2 linked regions of the Herpetosiphon gulosus genome follow. The protein of the gene in region 2 binds, or shares a complex with, the protein of the main gene of each other region. Links are inferred from orthologs where the notes say so. Each region holds a gene or a part of one and is shown on either strand. Other genes may lie near its edges.

Region 1 (3,265 bases), on a different replicon or contig from region 2:
GTGCGCAATTGCCCCAAAGGATAATCCGTCACTGGGCTGTGCAATACGCCAGCAGACGGTGTATAGCATACGCAGCAAGCTAGAAGCATAGGCCGTCGGCCCATGCTTCTGCATCGGTACCTATTACTATACCACAAATTTAGCACGGCTTTGCCGATTCAATTGCTTGAACCATACGTGCAGTAATATCGTCGATATCGCCGAGACCATTAATTTCGTGCAAGATACCTTGCGTGCGATAATGGGCAATTAATGGCGATGTTTGGGCTTCGTAAACATCAAGTCGATGGTTGATCGTCTCAAGGTTGTCATCGCTGCGTTGGTACAAATCGCCTTCGCAGAGATCACAAACACCCTCGACTTTTGGTGCTCGGAAGTATGTATTATATACAGCTTGACATTTTCTGCAAGTCCAGCGCCCAATCACCCGTTGAATCAGCACATCTTTATCGACATGCAGCAACAACACAGCGTTGATCGCATCGTTATGTTCAGCTAGGGCTGCTTGCAGGGCTTCGGCTTGTTGAGGTGTTCGGGGAAACCCATCGAAAATCACCCCATTTTCACAATCGGGTTGGCGTACCCGTTCCAAAACCATGCCAATCACAACATCATCGGGCACAAGCTCGCCTTTATCGAGATACGATTGAGCGAGTTTGCCCAGTGGTGTGCCTTCACGCACAGCCGCCCGAAACATATCACCGCTGGCAATATGCTTCATGCCGGTGGCTGCTTCCAACTCAGTTGCCTGGGTTCCTTTGCCCGCTCCAGGCGAACCAAGCAAAATGATGTTCATAGGTCAGTGCTCCTCGGTGAGTCAGCAAAGGATGGCGAACGCCGTTGTTCGCCATAGCGCCGCCTGCCCACAGCAGTTAGCGTTTTTTAGCGCGAGATGAAGCCTTCGTAATTGCGCATCATCATTTGAGCTTCGAGTTGGCGCATGGTATCGACCGCTACACCAACCACAATCAACAAGCCGGTGCTGCTAAAGCCAATTTGCAAGCCCGTAATTTGTTGTACAAAATAAGGCAAGGCTGCAACCACCGCCAAGCCAACCGCGCCAATCAAGGTGATGCGGTTCAAGACTTTGGTCAAATAGACTTCGGTGTTGCGACCTGGGCGAATGCCTGGAATAAAGCCGCCGTTGCGTTGCAACATTTCAGGCAAGTTTTGTTGGTTGAACATCACCAAGGCATAGAAGTAGGTGAAGAGCAATACCAACACAAACATCGCCAAGGTAAAGGCTAAGCCATTCGGGCCAAAGCTGTTGACGAAGAAGTTGGCAACGCCATTGAAAAAGCCCGAACCATTGGGGTTCCAGAAGTAGGAAGCAACGGTGCTGGGGAAAATCAAAATGCTTTGGGCGAAGATCAAGGGAATCATCCCAGCCATATTTACCTTCAACGGCAAGTGGCTTGATTGACCGCCATAGACCTTGTTGCCACGCACGCGCTTGGCATATTGAACTGGAATGCGGCGTTGGCCTTCGGTGATCAACACGATCCCCACCACAGTGGCTAAGGTCACGATCAGCAGCAAAATCCCGCCGATCACGTTGTTACCTGAGCTTGAGGTGGTGATTGCTTGATAGACCATACTTGGCAAGGCCGTAACAATCCCGCCGAAGATAATCATCGAGAGACCATTACCAATCCCGCGTTCATCGATCAACTCACCCATCCAAACCAAGAACATCGAGCCTGAGACCATAATCGTCAAGATCGAGAAGGTTTGGAAGAAGTTTTCGGTAATGCTGAAATTCAACGTACCGAACAAATTAATCCCGCTGTTGATCAAGGATTTAATTTGGCCATAGCCTTGGAGATAAGCTAGTGGCACAGTGAGGAAATACTGATAGCGCTGAATACGATTGCGACCCTGCTCACCCTCTTTGCTCAATTGCTCCAGCGCTGGGATCAACGGAATCAGCAACTGCATAATAATTTGAGCCGTGATGTAGGGATAAACCCCCATGGCTGCGACTGAGAACTGCCGCAAAGCCCCACCCGAGAGCAAGTTGAGGAAGTTAGCCAAATCGCTCAACGGCAACTGACCATTAAACAACCGATCAAGTTCGGCTGTATCGACCCCTGGCACTGGGATAGCCGCGATAAAGCGGAAGATCACCAGCATCATCATGGTGAACAAAATTTTCTTACGCACTTCGGCGATTTTAAGCGCGTTGACCACAGCTTGAAGCATGGAATTCTCCTGTGTAATGCACGAATGACCTTCATTTGCAAACGGCGTAGCCTTGGGCAAAGCCCGCTACGCCGTCGCAAGAGAAGGTCATCGCATCACCATTGTTTAGGCGGCAGCGTCAATCAGTTCAACTGAACCGCCCGCAGCCTCAATTTTTTGGCGAGCGCTGGCGCTAACCTTGTGGACACGCACCTTGAGGGCTACGTTCAGGTCGCCATCGCCGAGGACTTTGATCGGTTGCTTGAGGTTTTTGATCAAGCCGACTTCGCGCAGTGCTTCTGGCGTTACATCGCCATTGTTCCATTCGATCAAATCACCGACATTAACGACGGTATATTCAACCCGGAAACGGTTGGTAAAGCCACGCTTGTAGGGCATCCGGCGGACTAAAGGATTTTGACCACCTTCAAAGTGTGGGTAGGGGTTTGGCCCTGAACGAGCCTTTTGACCCATCATACCTTTACCAGAGGTCTTACCTTTGCCCGAACCATGACCACGACCAACGCGCTTGCTTTTGCGAGTTGAGCCTGGTGCTGGCTTCAGATCATGCAATTTCATTACTTGGCCTCCGTCGCAGTCACTTCCTCGACAGTTACCAAGTGCTTGATCTTGAAGATCATCCCACGGACAACCGGAGTATCTGGAAGTTCGACCACTTGGTTCAATTTGCGCAAGCCGAGTGAGCGCACAGTATCTTTTTGCGCTTGGCTATAGCCGATTGAACTCTTTTTATAAGTAATACGCAAGCTCATCGTTACTCCTCCGTACCGCTGATAACGGCGCGGCTTTGGCCGCTCAGGCGGAATGACGATGCAGCGCGACCACGGCGACGGCCTTCTTCTTGCGGAGTGCGCAATTCAGAAAGTGCCTTCAAGGTAGCTCGCACTACATTGACTGAGTTGTTGCTGCCCAATGATTTGGTCAGAACGTCCTTGATGCCAGCGGCTTCAAGCACGGCCCGCACGCCACCACCAGCGATAACGCCGGTACCAGCCGAGGCTGGCTTGAGCAACACTTTTGATGCTTTATAGGTTGACACAATTTCATGTGGAATGGTGGTTCC
Region 2 (3,936 bases):
GACCGAAACGGTTGGGTTGACCGCAGGTCATATTGATGTTTCCTTGTGGTATGTAGTGCAAGCTGATTCGCAACAACCATTGGCCTACGATCAAGCTGAATTTAGCCAAATTCGCTGGTTTGCGCTCGATCAACTGCCGTTGGAACGCAGTGATCCGCAGCTTGGGCGCTTTATTGGCAAGTTTCAACGGTTGCTCAAACGCGAAGCTCCACGACTATTGGCAGTGCGTTAACATTTCGTTTAAGCAGCTTTTAAGGCATTCAAAGGCCCAAAGCTGCGTGGTATAATCTAGCGATGCAGCCGTGCTGCCGATATTCAGACACCACGAGGTACCACATGTTTAAATGGCTTGGGAAACTACTGGGCGACCCCAACGCTAAGGTTGTGAAGAAAATGCAGCCAACCTTAGATGAAATTAACGCCCTTGAGCCAACAATGAAGGCTCTTAGCGATGAACAACTCCGTGAAAAAACGGCTGAATTACGCACACGGTTCGCAGAGCTAACCAAAGCGGATCGTGAAGCGCTCGACGACCGCTACGCCGACGAAAATCGCCACGATTCCACCGTCGAAAAAGACTATCAAAAGGAATTACGGACGATTGAAGATGCGGCGCTTGATGAATTGTTGCCCGAAGCTTTTGCTTTGGTGCGCGAAGCCTCAAGCCGCGTGATTGGTCAACGTCACTACGATGTCCAGATGATCGGCGGGATTGTGCTGCACGAAGGCCGCATCGCCGAAATGAAGACTGGCGAAGGTAAGACCTTGGTGGCTTCCTTGCCCTTGTTCCTCAATGCAATTCCTGGCCGTGGCGCACACTTGGTTACCGTCAACGACTACCTCGCCAAAGTTGGTGGTGGCTGGATGGGGCCAATCTTCCATAGCCTCGGCATGAGCACGGGCTATATCGCCCACGATTATTCAGCGATTTACGACCCCAATTATATCGACCCCAACGCCAAACAAGATGATAGCCGTTTGGTGCACTGGCGGCCTTGCTCACGCCGCGAAGCCTATATGGCCGATATGACCTACGGAACAAATAATGAATATGGCTTCGATTATCTGCGCGATAACATGGTGCAGCACAAAGATCAATGTGTGCAGCGTGAATTGCACTATGCGATTGTTGACGAAGTAGATAATATTTTGATCGACGAAGCCCGTACTCCCTTGATTATCTCTGGCCCAGCCCAAGAATCCAGCGATAACTATCGTCGGTTTTCTTCGTTGGTGCGTGGCCTCAAGCGCTCAAGCATTTCGCCAGATGAAGTGCGCAAGGGCTTGAAAGACGATTTCGATGGCGATTATTGGATCGACGAAAAATCACGCTCAATTACCTTGACCGAATCGGGCTTAGAGGTGATGGAAAAACGCCTCAATTTGCCTGATGGCGAAAATATGTACGATGCCAAGAACTTTGAATTAACTCATTATTTGGAAAACGCCCTCAAGGCCGAATATGTTTTCCATCGTGATGTTGATTATGTGGTGCAAAATGGCGAAGTCGTGATCGTCGATGAATTTACAGGCCGGACAATGCCAGGTCGGCGTTGGTCAGATGGCTTGCACCAAGCGGTTGAAGCCAAAGAAGCGGTCGAAGTGCGCCGCGAGAACGTCACCTTGGCAACCATCACCTTCCAAAACTACTTCCGAATGTACAATAAACTTGGTGGCATGACTGGTACAGCGATCACCGAAGCTGAAGAATTTAGCAAAATCTACAATTTGGAAGTGGTGATTATCCCGACCAATCGCCAAGTCGTGCGCGAAGATTATCGCGACCATATTTATGCCTCGCAAAAAGCCAAATATCACGCCGTACTGCGCGAAATCAAAGAGATGCACGCAGTTGGCCGCCCAGTTTTGGTCGGTACAACCTCGGTCGAAAGCTCCGAAATTGTCAGCAATTTGCTGAAGCAAGAAGGGCTTGAACACTATCTTTTGAATGCTAAGCAACACGAACGTGAAGCTTATATCGTGGCTCAAGCTGGTCGCACGGGTGCGATCACAATTGCGACCAACATGGCTGGTCGGGGAACTGACATTTTGCTGGGCGGCAACCCCGATGGTTTAATTGAGGAACATCTCAAAGCTCTTGGCACAACCATTGCCGATGCAACGCCTGAGCAACTAGCCCAAGTCCAGGCCCAAGCTAAAGCCGATGTCGAGGCTGAGCGTAAAGCTGTGATGGAAGCTGGTGGCTTGCACATCATCGGCACTGAGCGCCACGAAGCTCGCCGGATTGATAACCAACTCCGTGGTCGGGCTGGCCGTCAAGGCGACCCGGGTTCGTCGCGCTTCTTCATTTCACTTGAAGATGAGTTGATGACCCGCTTCGGACGAATTGACACGATCAAGCGCTTGATGGAGCGTATGTCTGATGGCGATGAAGAATTGCCACTCGAATCGGGCTTGCTCGATAAAGCGATCGAAAGTGCCCAAACTCGGGTTGAAGGTTATAACTTTGATGTGCGTAAGCATGTGGTCGAATACGACGACGTGGTGAACAAGCAGCGCGAAGTGATCTACGCTGACCGCCATGCTATTCTTGGCGGCGAAGATATGGGCGACCGGATTCTTGAGATGGTCGTTGATGAAATCGACATCCATGTCGAAGAATTTCTCGATAACCGCGAGCTAGACAAGCCCGATCTCGAAGGATTCTTGCGTCAGTTGTATTCGATTGTGCCCCAACTCAAAGCCCAAGAAACTGAATTGGCAGCCCGCTTCAAAGGCAAACAAGCTGATGAAATTGGCGAAATTGCTACCGAAGTGGTGGAAGAAGCCTACAATCGGCTTGGCGAAGAGTTGGCAACCCAATACACCACCTTATTACAACGCGGAGTTCAGCCAATTCCTGGGGTCAGCGGCCCAGAAGCCTTCTTTGCCCACTTCGAGCGCCAAGAAATGCTGGGGGCAATCGATCGCGAATGGATCGATTATCTAACAGCGGTTGATGAAATGCGCCAAGGCATCGGCAACGTCGCAATTGCCCAACAAGATCCATTGGTAGCCTTCAAACGCGAAGCCTTTAAGATGTTCGACGAACTCAAAGGCAACATTCAAAACCGGATCGTCTACAACTTCTTTACCGACGCTGCTAACTGGCAAGTGCGTTTGCGCCAAGTTGAGCTTGAAATGGAAGCCCGTTTGGCTCTGGCTCAAACCGCTGGTGGTTCAGAAAACGCTACTGAAGAAGCTCCCAAGCCCGCCAAACGTGGAGTTGGTGGGGCGGCGCGACGGGTCAGCAATGCCGCAGGCCAAGCTGCACCAGCCCGCCGAATTGTGATCAAAATCGGCCGCAATGATCCTTGCCCATGCGATAGCGGCAAGAAGTTCAAAGCTTGCCATGGCTTGCCGGGCAAAGAAGCCGAACTTGAGGCGATTTTGGCGGTCAAGCATACCCATGCTCAAGCAGTTGGCAAAAAATAGCATTTGACATAACTAATCATCGTTGCTAGGCCGTGGGGTGTTTTTGCTCTACGGCCTGTTTATTTAAGAACATAGAACCAAGTCAGAAGTCAAAAATCAAAAGGCAACATAGTAGGGGTCAGGATTCAGGGGCGAGGGGTCAGAATGAGCGGCGAGAATCTAGGAAGTACAGAGGCAACAGCAGCATAATCATCAAAATCTGTGCTAATCTGTGGCTTGAAACTGCTCTTCATGTGCTTCGTGGATCAATCTGCGCGGTTCAGCAATTATTGGTTAAAATAGCTATTTGTAATAATCTTGATGGATAGAGATCTGCATATGCGAATTGTAGTTAAACTTGGGACGAGCGTTTTGACCGACGGAACCGACCGTTTGCATCGCCCACGCATGGTCGATTTGGCGCGTCAGATGGCCCAATTACGTGATGTTGGCCACGAAGTTGTCTTGGTTTCTTCAGGCGCAGTGTTGGCTGGCTGGGAGCGCTTGGGCTTTCCCAAACGA

The links.
Region 1: the proteins of secA (region 2) and secY are in contact, whole or in part, in a crystal structure (PDB 3DIN), measured with the Thermotoga maritima proteins. The link is inferred for Herpetosiphon gulosus from one-to-one orthologs. Residues at the interface, in WP_004082002.1 of Thermotoga maritima: Glu261, Ala262, Arg263, Lys300, Ala301, Arg302, Thr303, Ile304, Ile305, Leu323, Tyr324, Asp325, Pro326, Val329, Ser330, Tyr333, Ile336, Lys340, Phe345, Val349, Glu363, Phe364, Tyr374, Ser375, Gly376, Gly377, Glu393, Ile395, Thr482, Ser483; in WP_004081795.1 of Thermotoga maritima: Glu108, Gly109, Glu110, Glu111, Ala236, Glu237, Arg238, Arg239, Ile240, Thr241, Ile242, Gln243, Tyr244, Ala245, Arg246, Arg247, Val248, Thr249, Gly250, Arg251, Arg252, Val253, Tyr254, Gly256, Ala257, Ser258, Thr259, Tyr260, Leu261, Pro262.

The regions. Positions count from the first base shown.
Region 1 is NZ_BAABRU010000001.1:8,979-12,243, reverse strand. Bases 43-2,987 are described here. They hold secY (preprotein translocase subunit SecY), read right to left. Parts: upstream 2,203-2,987; coding sequence 883-2,202; downstream 43-882. Other genes in these bases: rpsE (30S ribosomal protein S5), read right to left, coding at 2,957-2,987; rpmD (50S ribosomal protein L30), read right to left, coding at 2,760-2,948; rplO (50S ribosomal protein L15), read right to left, coding at 2,308-2,760; ABEB26_RS00120 (adenylate kinase), read right to left, coding at 140-796. In the rest of the region: more of rpsE, read right to left, coding at 2,988-3,265. UniProt on the Escherichia coli protein: The central subunit of the protein translocation channel SecYEG. Consists of two halves formed by TMs 1-5 and 6-10.
Region 2 is NZ_BAABRU010000004.1:297,103-301,038, reverse strand. What follows is about bases 20-3,635. They hold secA (preprotein translocase subunit SecA), read left to right. Parts: upstream 20-336; coding sequence 337-3,435; downstream 3,436-3,635. Other genes in these bases: ABEB26_RS07180 (NUDIX hydrolase), read left to right, coding at 20-232. In the rest of the region: more of ABEB26_RS07180, read left to right, coding at 1-19; proB (glutamate 5-kinase), read left to right, coding at 3,754-3,936. UniProt on the Escherichia coli protein: Required for protein export, interacts with the SecYEG preprotein conducting channel.